One region of the Sulfitobacter sp. DSM 110093 genome, then DNA from elsewhere that is predicted to be linked to it. Evidence: riboswitches for the same ligand, from Rfam matches in the RefSeq annotation. Region 1 holds a riboswitch; the other holds the start of a gene.
The links. A riboswitch is a leader RNA that binds a small molecule or an ion and turns the genes downstream of it on or off. The one in region 1 is predicted to bind cobalamin.

Region 2: linked by a shared signal. The riboswitch ahead of DSM110093_RS12945 (ABC transporter substrate-binding protein) and the one ahead of DSM110093_RS16405 (CbtB-domain containing protein) in region 1 are both predicted to bind cobalamin.

Annotation. Positions count from the first base shown of each region.
Region 1 covers NZ_CP085167.1:3,350,468-3,358,481, forward strand. Annotated here, with positions in the region: gene cobN (cobaltochelatase subunit CobN) at 1-2,576, opposite strand, end outside; gene cobW (cobalamin biosynthesis protein CobW) at 2,583-3,617, opposite strand; gene DSM110093_RS16390 (DUF1636 domain-containing protein) at 3,614-3,988, opposite strand; gene DSM110093_RS16395 (hypothetical protein) at 4,061-4,558, opposite strand; gene DSM110093_RS16400 (CbtA family protein) at 4,570-5,253, opposite strand; gene DSM110093_RS16405 (CbtB-domain containing protein) at 5,468-5,638, opposite strand; cobalamin riboswitch at 5,672-5,889, opposite strand; gene DSM110093_RS16410 (PAS domain-containing protein) at 6,055-7,065, shown strand; gene pncB (nicotinate phosphoribosyltransferase) at 7,069-8,014, opposite strand, start outside.
Region 2 covers NZ_CP085167.1:2,631,415-2,639,428, reverse strand. Annotated here, with positions in the region: gene DSM110093_RS12965 (efflux RND transporter permease subunit) at 1-639, shown strand, start outside; gene DSM110093_RS12960 (efflux transporter outer membrane subunit) at 636-1,994, shown strand; gene DSM110093_RS12955 (DUF1499 domain-containing protein) at 2,030-2,758, shown strand; gene yghX (YghX family hydrolase) at 3,191-4,105, opposite strand; cobalamin riboswitch at 4,261-4,451, shown strand; gene DSM110093_RS12945 (ABC transporter substrate-binding protein) at 4,554-5,564, shown strand; gene DSM110093_RS12940 (iron ABC transporter permease) at 5,561-6,619, shown strand; gene DSM110093_RS12935 (ABC transporter ATP-binding protein) at 6,616-7,377, shown strand; gene DSM110093_RS12930 (pseudoazurin) at 7,388-7,798, shown strand.

The DNA.
Region 1 (8,014 bases):
GGCTTGGGGCCAAAGACCCGCGGCGTGCGGGTGAGGTAGGGGTTCATGTCGGGCGCTTCTTCGCGTTCGGCCAATACTGCGGCGCCTGCCTCGAAGATCTGCCCGAGCCCCGGAAACACATCCCGGAACAGGCCCGAGATGCGCAGTGTCACATCGATGCGCGGCCGGTCCAACAGGGTCAGCGGCAGTACCTCAAAGCCCGAGACCCGCTCGCTGCCGTCGTCCCATTTCGGCGCGAGCCCCGCGAGATGCATAGCCATCGCGACCTCTTCGCCCGCCGTGCGCATGGTGGCCGATCCCCAAAGGTCAATCACCAACCCCCGCGGCCAATCGCCGTTGTCTTGTAGGTGCCGACGCAGCAGTTCCTCGGCCAGTTTCACGCCCTGCGCATGGGCGGCCCGGCTGGGCACGCCGCGCGGATCGACGGCATAGAGGTTGCGCCCCGTGGGCAGCACATCCGACCGCCCGCGATAGGGCGAACCCGACGGGCCAGCAGTAACGCGCCGCCCCGAAAGCGCTGTTAGCAGCCCATCCCATTCGCCTTCGCCCGCGCCAAAGATGTGCAGCCCATCGCCGTATTGGCTTTCCTTGATGTCGCAGACGAAGGCGTCGATCCGGGTCAGCGCCTCGGCCGAGGAACTGGCGGCGTCGAGGCCGAGGTCATCTTCGACCCCCGCCGCCTGCGCCTCGGCGCGGATCGTGTCGACCAGCCGGTCGCGGCGCGCAGGGTCAAGCCCATCGGCGGTGGAATATTCGTCCAGCAACCGTTCCAGCCGCAACAGCCCGTCGGGCGTTTCACTGCCTTTCAGCGGCGGGGGCAGATGGCCCAAGGTCACCGCCCCGATGCGCCGCTTGGCCTGTGCCGCTTCACCGGGATCGTTGACGATAAACGGATAGATCACCGGCAGATCGCCGGTCAGCGCCTCGGGCCAGCAATCGTTTGACAGGGCCACGGCCTTGCCCGGCAGCCATTCTAGCGTGCCATGCGCGCCGATATGCACCAGCGCGTGATTCCCCTGCGCGCGCAGCCAAAGGTAGAAGGCCACATAGGAATGGCGCGGCGTGCGGGCGAGGTCGTGATAGCTGTCTTCGCGGTCTTGCAGATCGCCGCGTTCGGGTTGTAGCGCGACCAGCGCGTTGCCGCATGTTTGCGCGGCGAAGTGAAAGGCGCCATCTTGAACCAGCGGATCATCCTCAACCGTGCCCCATGCATCGCTGAGGTCATCGCGTAGCGCCTGTGGCAGGGTGGCCAAGGCGGCATGGTAGTCGATAAGCGGCCACGAAATGCGCTGTTCGGTAAGGCTCCGGCCAAAGCCGATTTGCGGCGTCACGCTATAGCCCTCGCCCGCCAGCCGCATCAGCATGTCTTCGACGCTGGACAGCGCATCAAGGCCGACCGCATGGGCCAGTTGATCGTCCCGCCCCGGATAGGTCGAGAGCACCAGCGCCAGTTTGCACCGGTCCGCCGGGGTTTGGGCCAGACGATGCCAGCCCAGCACACGCGCCACCACGGCGGCGATGCGGGCATCCTCGGCGCGGTGGGCAAAGCGGGAATACTGCAGATCGGGGTCGCGTTTTTCCGGGCTTTTGAAACTCACGACGCCGGTGAAAATGCGGCCATCCACTTCGGGCAGGACCACATGCATCGCCAGATCGGCGGGCGAGAGGCCGCGCTCGCTTTCGTCCCAATCGCGCCGCCGCGCGGTTGAGAGCGCCACTTGAAACACCGGGCATCCCGGCGCGTCGAGCGGGGAGGTGCCGTCATCGCCGCGCCCCGAGAAGGCGGTGGCGTTGACGATGGAAACGGGGTTCATCGCGGCGAGCGCGTCACCCAAAAAGCTCCGCGCGGGATCGGATTTCAGCGAGGGGACAAACAGCCCGATGGCATTCAGCCCCGCGGCTCGCAAGGCGCGGATCAGTGCATCGACAGGCGCGGTATCGGCGGCCAGAAGGTAGCTGCGGTAGAAGGTGACAGCGACGGCATCCCCCGCCGCGTCGGCGAAAGGCACCACACCCTGATCGGGGTCGTAATAGCCGCAATCGGGCACCGTTTTGGCGCCCATGACCGGCCCGGCGTAAAAGCCCGCCGCCAGTGCCATCTGCGCCAGCGCGGCCTGCGCCGCCACCGGGCCGCCCGCGTCACAGAGATGCGCAAGACGCCGCAGGGTAGAAACCGGCAAAGTCGAATGGGCGTCGAGCCCCGGATCCTCGCGCCCATCGGCGGGCAGCACGGCCAGCGCGATGTCATTCCGGCGGGCGAAATCTTGGACCTGCATGATGCCGTAAGGCCAGTAGTTCTCGCCTCCGATAAGGCGGATCAGAATGCCCTTGGTCCCGGTCAGCGTCTGTTCGATGTAGTTGTCGACCGACGCAGGGTGGCGCAACGCCACAAGGTTGCACAGCCGCAGCGAGGGCAGCTTGCCCTCCTTGCCGCCGCCGCGGTGCCAGCCTGCCGCGAAAGCGCCGAGGTCACTGTCGGAAAACGACAGCACCACCAGATCGGCGGGCGTTTGACCCGGATCATATGGGGTGTCGGTATCCTCCAACCCGTGGCTTTCGCGAAAGACGACATGCATGCGCGGTTAGGCTCCCAATGTCTCGCGGATTTTGGCGAGGTCGATGTCGTCATGTTCAGCGATGACCACCAGATGCCCGGCGCGCGTGTCGCTGCCCCAAGGGCGGTCGAACTGCTGGCGCACCCGCGCGCCCACGGCCTGAACCAACAGGCGCATCGGTTTACCCTCGACCGCGACATAGCCCTTCACGCGCAGGATGTTCTGTTCGCGTGCGAGACGTTCGATTGAGGCGACAAGCGCCTCTACATCCGCCACTTCCGGCATCGGGATCACCACGGTTTCGAAATCGTCATGCTCGTGATCGTCGTGGCCGTCATGATGCGAGGGGCGCGCGGCGAGGTCGTCTTCGGCGGCGGCGTTGAGGCCCAGCACGACCTTGGGGTCAATGACGCCCTCGGTCATCTCAAGGATCGGAATCTCGCGCGGGCTTTCGTCTTCGATTACCTTGCGCGCTTTGGCGAGGCCATCGGGACCGGCCAGATCGGCCTTGGACATCAAGATGATATCGGCGCAGGAAATCTGATCTTCGAACACCTCAGACAGCGGGGTTTCGTGGTCGAGACTGTCATCGGCCAGACGCTGCGCATCCACGGCGGCGACATCGGCGGCGAAGGTGCCCGCCGCCACGGCCTCGGCATCGGCCAGCGCGATCACGCCATCGACGGTGATTTTGGACCGGATCGCGGGCCAGTCAAAGGCTTTGAGCAGCGGCTTCGGCAGGGCCAGCCCGGAGGTTTCGATCAGGATGTGATCGGGGCGGGTCGGCAGGGCCATCAGCGCCTCAATGGTTGGGATAAAGTCGTCCGCCACGGTGCAGCAGATGCAACCATTGGCCAGCTCGACGATGTTCTCAGCCGGGCAATCGTCGATGGCGCAGGACTTCAGGATGTCGCCATCCACGCCCACGGTGCCGAATTCATTGACCAGCACGGCAAGGCGACGCCCGCCTGCATTGGTCATCAGGTGGCGGATCAACGTGGTCTTGCCCGCGCCGAGAAAACCGGTGATGACGGTAACGGGAATTTTGGCGAGATCGCTCATGAGGAAGGCTCCTGCGGCAGGGTCAAAGGGGGGATACGCGCAAGGCTTTGCTTGCGAAAGATCACCGGACGTTCGCGCCATGGCACCAGCCCGTCTTCGGTGGCGGCATAGGCGGCGGCTCCGGCAAGGATGTCGGCGGCGTCTTCCTTGGTCAGGCGGCCATAAACATAGGACCATTTGCCCGGCGCAGACAGCGCCACGGCGGCGCCCTGCGAACAGGCCGAAAGACATTGCACCGGCACGATGGTCACGCCCTCAGGCGCGCCTGTGGCATCAAGGGCGGCATGAAGCTGCGCGCCGGGGCGCGAGGCGTCTTCCTCCAGCACCTCGCCTGCGCGGCAGGTCATGCAGACATGTAGGGTTGCGCTCATTAATCTTGTCCCATTGGGTTATGCGTGCCGGGTATGCGCTCTGGCGCGCCATGAAAAGGGGAAGCGGGGCGATTATTCAACTGTCAGCACCTCGCGGGCTGTAATCGGCGCACCGTTCACCGCCAAGGGGCGATGGTCATTGGCGTTCAGCGTGACCTCAACCGTGACCTCGCCTTTGGGCAGAGCGGGCAGATGCAGCCATGGGCCATAAAGCCGCCCGATCTTGGTGCCGTTGACATAGACATGGGCGTGGCCCTCGCCCGGCTGGTTGTCGCCGCTGGCGTTTTGGGGAGCAAAGGCGAAGCCTTCGGTTGCGACATAGAGGTTATGGCCCGACATTGGGTCAGGCGTCACGCGGATCGCAAGGCTGGGGGCGTCTTCGGCGGCAAGCGCGATAGGTTGGCCGTGCATCCGCGCGTGGTCTGCGCTGCCGTGGTCCATCCCGCCATGGGCGGCAGGGTCGCCATGGTCATGGCCATCGAAGGTCACCCCGTTGCTTGCGGCGATGGCAAAACCAATGCCACCGCCAAAGACCAACCCGATGGCGAAAAGCGCCAGTGATCTGTCCATCTTGACCTCCCTCAGGCGCTGCGCGCGCCTTCGCGTTGCCAAAAGAACCCGGCGAAACTGCCCAGTAGCACCCATGCGACAAGGCCGATGCCAAGCGCGCGGGCGGCAAACAGCGCGCCGATCTCGGTGGGCACCGGGCCGCTAAAGCTGTCGGGTTCGGGTGCGCCGACGATATGCGGGGCCATCAGCAACACCGCCGCGCCGATCCATGCGGCCCAACCACTGCCGAAGGCCAGCAGCCAAAGCGCCACCAGTGCAGCGCCCGCCGTGGCGAACCACCAGATCTGCCGCGCGGTGATGTCTGCCGCGGCCACGCCGGGCACCTCGGGCGCAAGGCTGAACCCCGGCGCGAGGTGGAAAGCGACGAAACCCGCCATACCCCAAAGGATGCCCCAGCGGCCATCGATCACCGCGCCGCGCTCTTCGCCAAAGCTCATCGCGGCGAGCAGGATCAGCGCATAGGCGGTATAAGTCAGCATAGTGAAGATCAGGCTCAGCCCGTCGCGGACGGCATCGAAACCTGGCAGATCGGGGTGCGCGCTGACCGCATCGGCCCCGAAATGCACCAGCGCGCCAGTCTCATAAAGCTCGGCATGAAGCAGCACGGGCTGCACGAAATAGAGTTGCAGCAGGCCGGTCAGCAAACCGGCAGACGCCCCGGCAAACAGGGCGGAAGTCAGAAAACGTGAGAACATCGCAATGATCCTTGGATGCGAAATGAGACCCGGCGCCGCACCAATAGCGGGCCAAGCCATCAGCCAACCTCAAGATGCGCCAAAGCCTTGCCCACACAGCGAAGGGCGGGCGCGGGCAAAACGGCAAGAGGCGGGCATGAAAAGAAAACCAGAATCACAGACAGCCGGACTGCGGCATGGCAGCCCGGACCTCTGTGACACCGAACACGGGCGCTTAGTGGCAGGGAAAGCCTGTCGCGTGGCGCACATCATGGGCGGCATCATGCAGTGCTGCGGCCTGCACATGGCCGGTCAGCGCCATCAGAGCCACACCCAATACGGCGGCAAACAGCGCCGGTACGAGTTTGCTGCGCGTGGCACCGGCGGTCTTAATCAATGTCGTCATCTTCATTCTCCTTACCGTCACACCCGACGGCATCTAGCGTTTCATTCGCCTGGCAGGTCTCCTGGCTCGCGGGTCGTGACCTTTGCCCGCCTTCCCCGTCCGAATGGACAAGTGGCACGAGGGGCATTGGCTCACCGCTTACAGTCGCGGGGGCGGCTTCGGCTTCGGGGTCTTGCGACTCCTTACTGAATTCCCTTTTCGGTCCCACACCAACAGGTGCTTCTCGGGACACCAAGCGTCTTCAATTACGCATTTTCGACCCTTCCTGACAAGCCGCATTTATTGAGCACGACGAAACACAATCGCGCATACAGCATCTAGTAGACAAATATGGTCCAGACCCTAGTATGCGGGTTGACCCAAAAGCCACGCACGGGGCACATTGTCAGCCAGTTTCGAGCGAAGGGCGGCAATTCATGAACGAAAAGACGGTTTTGGCCGCTCGGCAGACCCTGACCGATGACGTTTTAGGCAAGGTCGTGCGCTACGCCCGCTTGCCGCTATGCATCACCGACCCGACCCTGCCGGACAATCCGATCGTCTATGTCAATGAGGCTTTCACCGATCTGACCGGCTATGGCTTGGAGGAGATCGTCGGGCAGAACTGCCGCTTTCTGCAAGGGCCGGATACCACGCGCGAAAGTATCGACGCGGTGCGCAACATCCTGTTGGGCCGCCGGGTCGATACGGTCGAGATTGTGAACTACCGCAAGGACGGCAGCCGCTTTTTGAACGCCCTGCAACTGGGTCCGATCACTGATGAAGACGGCAACCTGATCTATTTCTTCGGCTCACAACTCGATGTCTCCGAACGCCGCCGATTAGAAAGCGAGCACCGCAAACTGGCCGATGACGAGTTGCTGCACCGCCTGCGCAATATCGTGAATGTCATGACCGCCATGGTCCGTTTGACCGCCCGTGAAGAGCCGACCCCAGCAGCCTTTGCCAAAAAGGTGATCGATCGCCTTTCGGCTTTGGGCGCGGCGCATTTCGACACGATTGGCCGCAGCGACCAGCATGAGGTGGATTTCGAGACGTTGATGGGGCCGATCATTCGGGCCTATACCTCGGCCACCGAAGACCAGATCAACCTCTCGGGGGCGAACCCGCTGATTTCGCACCGCCTCGTCTCGCCCCTGACGCTGGCCCTGCATGAGCTGGCGACAAACGCGGTGAAACATGGCGCGCTCAGCACCGAGACGGGGCGGGTGTCGCTGGACATCGCGCTTCTTCAAGCGCCCGCTCGTCTGCGTTTCGTCTGGCAAGAAATCGGCGGGCCGGAGGTGACGAAATCCGACCGCGACAGCGGGTCGCGGATCATCCAATCACTGACCCGCGCGGTGGGCGGCACCTTGCAATACGATTGGCAGCCCGACGGATTGATCGCCACAGCGGAATTCCCGATGACCGACATGACGGGCGGCTGACCCTTAGACGATCACCTGCTGCGCGGCCTGCTCTCCTACCCCGAAAACCCGTTTGTAGCGCGCGATTTCATCCGCCGGGCCCATCGCCTTGTTCGGGTTGTCCGAGAGTTTGACCGTGGGCCGCCCGTTGGCGCTGACCGCTTTACAGACAAGGCTAAACGGCGCCAGCGCGTCATTCGGCACCAGCCCGCGGAAGTCATTGGTCAACAACGTGCCCCAGCCAAAGGAGACCTTGGCCTTGCCCGCAAACTGCGCGTGCAACTCCTTGATCTTGTCGACATCGAGCCCATCGCTAAAGATCACACGCTTGCTCGTCGGATCCTCCCCCCGCGCGCGCCACCAGTCGATGGCCGTCTGCGCCGCCGTGGCCGGATCACCGCTGTCGACGCGGATGCCGGTCCAGCCTGCCAGCCAATCCGGCGCGTGATCAAGGAAACCCTTGGTGCCGTAAGTGTCGGGTAGGATGATCCGCAGATTGCCTTCGTGTTCATCGTGCCAATCCGACAGCACGTCGTAAGGCGCGCGGGCAAGCTCGGCGTCATCATCGGCCAAAGCAGCATAGACCATCGGCAACTCATGCGCGTTCGTACCGATCGCCTCTAGCTCACGCATCATGGCAATGCGGCAGTTAGAGGTGCCGGTGAACGCATTTCCCAGCCCCTCATGCATCGCCTGCACGCACCAATCCTGCCACAGGTACGAATGCCGCCGCCGGGTGCCAAAGTCCGCGATCGACAGGTTATCTACCTCGCGCAGCGCCTCGATTTTCTCCCAGACGCGGGTCATCGCGCGGGCATAAAGCACCTGAAGCTCGAACTTGCCCATCGGGTCCAGCGCCGCGCGGCTGCGCAGTTCCATCAGCACCGCCAGCGCGGGGATCTCCCACAGCATGACCTCATGCCATTTACCCTCAAAGGTCAGCTCATATTGATCGCCTTTGCGCTCCAGA
Region 2 (8,014 bases), 720 kb from region 1:
GCAACGGGGATCAGTTCGGGCGACGCGATGGAGGTGATGGAACAGCTTACCGCTGATCTCGACGGGTCCTACGCTTCGGCTTGGACAGGGCTCAGCTATCAAGAACGGTTGTCCGGCGATCAAGAAGCCATTCTCTATACGATTTCGGCGCTGGTCGTTTTCCTCTGTCTCGCCGCCCTCTACGAAAGCTGGGCCGTGCCCCTTGCGGTAATGCTTTCGGTGCCCGTGGGCATTCTGGGGGCGCTGGTGACAACGTGGTATTTCGGACAGTCGAACGACGTCTATTTCAAAGTGGGCTTGCTGACCACGATCGGCCTCGCGGCGCGAAATGCCATTCTGATCGTTGAATTCGCGGAATCCCTACGGGCGGAAGGCAAAGCATTGCTGGAAGCCACCGTCATGGCAGCGCGCCAGCGTCTGCGTCCCATCTTGATGACATCCCTTGCCTTTGGGTTCGGGATCATGCCGCTGGTATTGGCATCCGGGGCTGGGGCCAATGCGCAAAAATCCATCGGGACGGGGATGCTCGGCGGGATCATCTTTTCGGCGGTCATCGGGATCGTGATGGTGCCGGTCTTCTACGTCGCAGTTATCCGAACCACAGAAATTTTCCGTATGCGAGTGGAGAAAGCTCAGTGAAACCTTACTATCTCGTACTGGGTCTGCTCGTCGCGGGCTGTGCTGTCGGGACCGATTACCAGCGGCCCGAAGTGTCCATGGAAACCCGGTTTGTCGGTGGCAATGCTGAAGAAATTGGCGCGGTAGCCACCCAGCAGTGGTGGCTGAACTATAAAGACTCGATCCTTACGAGTTTCGTTGCACGGGGTCTTGCCCAGAACCTTGATGTGATCGCTGCGGGTGAGAGGATACGCCAAGCGCAGGCCGAGTTGCGTACAACCGGGGTCAATGCAGCGGCGGACGGATCGCTGACCGGTTCGGTGGCGGCATCCGGTGGCGATGGAATAAGCGGGACAACTACCGTCGAAAGCGGGTCTTTGGGCGCCTCATTTGTGATCGATCTGTTTGGCAGCATCCGGCGCGAGCGCGAGGCCGCTGTCGCCTCTCTCACTGCCGCCCGCGCCGAAGAGGAAACCGTTCGTCTTGCATGGCTGGCCGAACTGATCGCCGCCTATTCCGACGCGCGCTATTACCAAGAGGCGATGGCCTTGACACGCACCGCCATCGCCACGCGCGAAGAAACGGTGAGCATCACCCGAAGCCAGTTCAATGCGGGCGCGGCCACCGAATACGAAGTGGCCGAAGCGCGGGCCTTGCTGTCGACGGCGCGGGCCGATTTGCCGCAGTTCGCCGCCCTGTTTGACGCAAATGTCTACGCCATCGCGACTTTGCTGAACGAACCGGCGGGTCCGATCAAAGCGCAGATGCAAAAAGGCGCACCGCAACTTTCCAGCCCCGGGAATGCCCGCACCGGTGTACCTGCTGACCTGCTTCGCAATCGCCCCGATGTGCGCAGCGCCGAGGCCGATTTGGCCGCGGCCGTTGCCGAAGTGGGCGTTGCCGAAGCGGCGCTTTACCCGGCGTTGTCTCTGTCCGGAACGGTGGGCCGTACCGAGTCGGCTGATGCGTGGAGTTTCGGGCCTCAATTGTCCCTCCCTGTGTTCAATCAAGGCCTGCTGAAAGCCAGCCGCGACGCGCAACTCTCTGTCGCCCGACAGGCCGAAATCGCTTGGCGGGCCTCAATCAACGAGGCCGTCGAAGATGTTCAGGTCGCGCAGTCCAACCTGTCGCGGGCTCGGCAGAGAGCGCAGTTGCTGAGAACCGCTGCCAGTGATTACCGCCGTGCACTGACATTGGCACAGGAAAACTATCGCAACGGCGCCATCACGCTTTTGAACCTACTGGAGACCGATCGAAACACCAATGCCGCAAGGATCTCGGCGGCTTCGGCTACGAATGAAGCGGCGCAGGCTTGGGCTACACTAAAGATCGCGACCGGATCGGGGGCGGCAGTCACTGGTCAGCCGAACAACTGAGCATATCTTAACGCTGGTCGTGAAAGGCGAAAAACTTGAAACATACTGGAAAAATCGCGATGTTGATTGCAGTGGCGGGTTTAATCTGCGTCACACTGATCTTGTTCGGTGCGCGCTTGGGGCTTTGGCAGCCGATCGTAGGGTTCGGACTTTACCGAACCTACTTCAACGCAATCGGTGCGGGTATCTTCAGTGTGGGCCTTTTCGCTTTGGCCATTCACTTCGGCCGCGGTGAGAAGGGTTGGGCGGCGGTCGGCGGTGTGGTCGCGCTGCTCGGGCTGGTGTTTCTATTTCCCCTCATCTCAAGCACCGTGAACCCCCAACCGCGCGCCGCGCCAATTCACGACATCACAACCGATACGGCCAATCCTCCGGCCTTTGAAGTGCTGGATGAGACCCGCGCGGGCGCCCGCAATACGCTGGAATACGGTGGTGCGGAAGTGGCTGACCAACAAGCGACGGCTTATCCCGACATCGCGCCACTTCAGACACCACTGACCGCGAATGCTGCCTTTGAGCGGGCGCTGGAAGTGGCTGGTAAAATGGGGTGGGAAATCGTCGCGACCGCCCCGAGCCGCCATCGGTTCGAGGCCACCGCGCGCACCTCAGTATTCTATTTCGCCGATGACATTGTCGTTGCAGTTATCCCTGCCGAGGACGGTAGCCGCGTGGATATGCGCGGCGTCTCACGGGTGGGGGGCAGTGACCAAGGTGTCAACGCCGATCGAATACGTACTTTCCAACAACAGTTCCAAAAGGATTGAGCTGTGAGGTTTCCGAGCTCAAATTATGCCTTTGCCGTACTGATAATGGTGGACCAATGTCTCCCTATCTACGCCTAAGTGGAGGCACCAAACATCCATACTGCAGGGCATGTTGTCCATCTTGCCGATAACCTGAATAAAGAAGCCTCGCTGCGCTGGTGCAGAAGGACTAGAACTGTGCGATCAGCTTCACGCGCATTCGTGCAAACCGGAAGGGGATGACGTCTTGCTCACCTACGCAGTGAAAATGGCATGATTGCGTCAACGGCATATGAAGGTTTGTGCATGGCATATTAACGGAAGTTGGTCACGGGACACGAGCCAAATTGTAGTGCCGGCAGAACTCCATTGTTTATTTCGGCGTCAAAGTCCCGACCCCGCGCTTCCAGTAGGACGCGCTTAGCGTAGCGTTGCCAAAGAAATCGCACTCACTTAGCCTGCAAGATAGGTGCGGAACCAAGCTATCATGCGTGCCTCAGCGAGCTTGGCAGCGGCTTCATCGTAGCGCGGCGTCGTGTCATTATGGAAACCGTGGTTCACCTTAGGATAGATATGCGCTTCATATCGCTTGTCGTTTTCTTCCAGAGCCTTCTGGAAATCTGGCCACATAGCGTTGATGCGTTGGTCGAGTGCGGCAAGCTGGATCATCAGCGGTGCCTCGATCTGCGCGACCTGTGCAGCGTCAGGAGCCGCTCCGTAGAATGGGACACCCGCAGCCATCTCCGGATAGGCTACGGCCAGCTTGCTGACGACGCCCCCGCCGTAGCAGAAACCCGTTGCGCCGACCTTGCCGTTGGTGCCGTCCAGCGTCTGGAGATATTCGAACCCCGCAAAAAAATCGTTAAGCAAGGCTTCGCCGTCGAGGCTTCGTTGCATATCACGGCCCTCGTCGTCACTGCCAGGATAACCGCCTAAGGAAGATAGGCCGTCCGGGCCCATGGCAATGAAGCCCGCCTTAGCCAAGCGCCGGACTACATCGCGGATGTAGGGGTTGAGGCCGCGGTTCTCGTGGACCACCAGCACCGCCGCCGGCGGCTGATCGGGGTCGGCCTTTGCCGGACGGGCCAAATAGGCCGTGATATCTCCAGTGCCGTTCGGGCTTTGGTAGATAATGTCTTCACCTACAATATCGTCATCATCCTCTGCCACCTGCTGGGCCAGCGCGTAGTTGGGGGTAAGCGTATTGAGAACGGCGGCGGCAGTCAGCCCGCCCACAGCCCATTTTCCCGCACGATCGAGAAACTCGCGCTTCGAAATCTTGCCATGCGCGTAGTAATCATAAAGGTCAAGAAGCTCTTGATCGAAGTCGGCCGCGGTCAGGCGGCGCTGAGGGCTCTGGTCATCCATTTGCGAATCTCCCGCTGTTTCCGCTTATGATAGCATGGGCCCCCAGGATCGATGGTCACGATTTGCGACAGGGGCTGCCTGATGACGGCATTGGTGACGACAGTCGGCTGGAGAAAGCCATGCGCAGCCAGTAATTGCCACCGGTGAAAAAACCTGTCACTGATCTCGGCGTCGGTTTCCTTCGGGAATTGAAAGGGAATCCGTTCCGGTCACAGCCGGGAAACGGAACTGCCCCCGCAACTGTAGGCGGCGAGCGCCTCTCGATGTGCCACTGGGATTACCCCGGGAAGGCGAGAGGTGCCGTAACCCGCCAGTCAGGAGACCTGCCGACGGATATGAAACCACGACCGGACGGGGTGTACCGGGGCGGGAAACTCGACGTGGCCGCCTTGGCCATATTCCGTTTCGCGTCTTGCCCCTGACGGTCCTATCTGACGGGACGGATCGGATGAGACAGACCTTGATTGCAGCCACTTTGGTGGCCAGCGCCGCACTTCCCCTGCAAGCGCAGGGAACAAACTATCCCCTTAAACTTACGAATTGTGGTGTCGAAATATCCTTCGACGCCGCTCCGGACAGTGCCGTGACCATTGGCCAGTCTGCGACAGAGATCCTCTATTCTCTTGGCCTCGCGCCAAAGGTCGCGGGCACTTCGGTCTGGTTCAACCCGGTTCTGCCTAAATTCGCCGAAGTTAACGCGGAGATTGAGCGGCTGGCGGACAACGATCCCAGCTTTGAAAGCGTAGTTGCGAAAAAGCCCGGCCTGATCGCCGTGCAATACGAATGGCACGTCGGCGAAAGCGGGATCGTGGGGACGCGCGATATGTTCCACGACATCGGCATCCCCACCTACATCATGCCGGCCGATTGTGACACCAAGGACAATTCCACCGGCGGGGACGGCACGCGGACGGGCGCCTTCGAGACGGCGTCCGTCTACAAAGGCATCCGGGAGTTGTCAGAGATTTTTGACGTGCAGGACGCGGGCAAAACGCTGGTCGCAGAACTCGAGGCCGTCGAGGCCGAAGCGATCGCCCGGGCCGAAGGGGTCGATTTGCCGGACAACCTGTCGGCGGTGTTCTGGTTCTCCTCCGCCGATCTTGAGATCGACCCTTACGTGGCAGGGCGGCTCGGCGCGCCGGGCTACATGATGGACGCTCTCGGTATCGAAAACGTCATCGCCTCGGACGAGGAATGGCCGACAGTCGGCTGGGAAAGCATCGCCCGCGCTGATCCGGACGTCATCGTCATCGCCTATATGGATCGCCGCCGCTTTCCGGCCGATGATGTCGAGAAAAAGCTGGAGTTCCTACGCAACGATGCAGTCGCAAGCCAAATGACGGCTGTTCAAGAGGGGCGGATCGTGCAGATCGACGCCCATGCGATGAGCGCGACGATGCGCTCGATCTACGGGCTGGAGACGCTGTCCGAGGCGCTCTCGGAGATGTCGTTCGAATGACGATGGTGGCCGCGCAGCCACGGGTCGCGCCGCTGCGCGGCCTGTGGGGGGCGCCCCTGATCCTCGGTCTCACCATTCTCGCCGGGACCGCTATCGGCGAAACACGGCTGCCGTTCGTCACCGTCCTTCAAACGCTGGCGAACCACCTTTGGGGCGCGAGCTATCCCGTGGACGGGATCGAGGCGGGGATCATTTGGAGCTATCGCCTCCCTCGGGCCATCGTTGCCGCCTGTTGCGGTGCGGGGCTGGCGCTGACAGGTGTCGTGCTTCAGGCGCTCTTGCGCAATCCGCTGGCCGATCCCTACCTCATGGGTCTTTCGGCGGGAGCCTCGACCGGCGCGGTTCTGGTAACGGTTGCGGGCGTCGGCGGCGGCGTGATTTCCATGTCGTTCGGGGCACTGACCGGTGCGCTTCTCGCATTCGGCTGCGTCGTGGTCCTGGCCCATGCTGTGAGCGGAGGGGCGGGGGGCGGCCTTGCCACACAGGCTGCGGCCGCGATTATCCTTGCGGGCATTGCCGGATCGCAGATGTTCAACGCCCTGACGGCCTTCACCATTGCCCGCTCGGCCAATGCCGAGCAGGCGCGCGGCATCATGTTTTGGCTGATGGGCAACCTCTCGGGCATTCGATGGGAAGATGTTATGGCCTGTACGTTGGTCTCCCTTGCTGGGGTGGGCCTTTGCCTCTGGCACCGGCGCGGGCTTGATGCCTTCACCTTCGGGGCGGACGGCGCGGCGTCGCTCGGGATCAACGTACCAGCACTGCGCGGTAGCCTGATCACCGCGACCGCGATCATGGTCGGCGTTCTCGTCTCGAAGGTGGGGGCAATCGGCTTTGTCGGGCTGGTCGTTCCCCATGCTATGCGGTTTCTCGTAGGCACGCGCCACGACCGCTTAGTGCCCGCATCTGCCCTGGCCGGGGCAGTGTTCCTCGTCGCGGCCGATGTGATCAGCCGCGTTATAGTCCCGGGTCAGGTCCTCCCCATCGGAGTGGTGACTGCGCTCGTCGGCGCCCCGGCCTTTGCGCTGATCCTCGTTCGAGGTGCGCGGCGATGAGGATAGAGGTGCAGGCCCTGTCGGCGCGTGTGCATCGCACGCCGCTCCTTCAGGACATCACTCTCCGGATCGAACCTGGAGAGCTGTTCGGCCTGATCGGCCCCAACGGATCGGGCAAGTCGACGCTGATGCGCTGTCTGGCCGGGCTGCATCGGGCTTCCGTCGGGCGCGTCTTGGCTGAAGGTGCGGACCTTGTAAGGATTCCGGCTCGGACGCGCGCGCAACGCATCGCCTTCGTTGAGCAGCAAGCCGACACGACGGATCGCCTGACCGTCCTCGAAGCAGTTAAACTGGGGCGGACGCCCTACCTCTCGCCTCTGCGCGGGTGGCGCGGGGCCGACGATGCTGCGGTGTCGGACGCCCTTGGCGCGGTGGAGATGACCGCATTCGCCGATCGCCTCTGGCATACCCTCTCGGGCGGCGAACGGCAGCGCGTCCACATCGCCCGTGCGCTTGCGCAGACACCCGATCTCCTCCTGCTCGACGAGCCCACCAACCACCTCGACATCCGCCATCAGCTTTCGCTCATGGAGCTGGTCGGGAGCCTGCCGATAACCCGCGTCGTCGCGCTGCACGATCTGAATCAGGCCACGGCCTGCGACCGTATCGGGGTGCTCAGCGGTGGTCGCCTTTTCGCCACCGGCTCCCCGACCGAAGTTTTAAGCGAGCCGCTGCTTGCCGAAGTTTTCGGCGTGGCGGCCATGCGCCATTCGGCTCCGGACGGATCGCCACGCCTCCACTTTTCTCATGCTCTGTAAAGGATCACCCATGCGACTTCTGACCGCACTGATCATCTTTCCGCCGTCCATTGGATACGCCGAAACCCATGATGTGAAAATGCTCACGTGCGGAGACACCGGCGCGATGGTCTACGAGCCCGCCCATCTGCAGATCGCCCCCGGCGACACGGTCCGTTTCCAGCCAGCACAGCACGGCCACAACGCCGCGTCCATTTCCGAGATGTTGCCCGACGGTGCCGAACGCTTCATTGGGAAAATCGACGAAGAGGTCTCGGTCAGCTTCGGGATAGAGGGACGCTATGGCATCAAGTGCTCGCCGCATTACGCTATGGGGATGGTAATGATCGTCGATGTGGGAGAGGTTGATGACGCAGCGCCCCTGCCGTCTGCGTTGCCTACCCGTGCGCGAGCGCGGATGTCGGAGCTTCTTGGTCCATGACTGGCGAGTGACAGACAGAACTCGGCCCGCCGTTGATACATGAACTCCTGTGAACCGGGCCCACGTTCATGGCACGGCAAACGTTTGCTCCGTCCGGCACAGGCGACCGCAGCGAATGGCAGGAACGAACCCGTAATGACCGATGCTGCGCTATGCATGCCGCCACCGCACGCCGGAGGTTATGGCAGGGCCTGCGGCGGTCATCGACGGTGGATC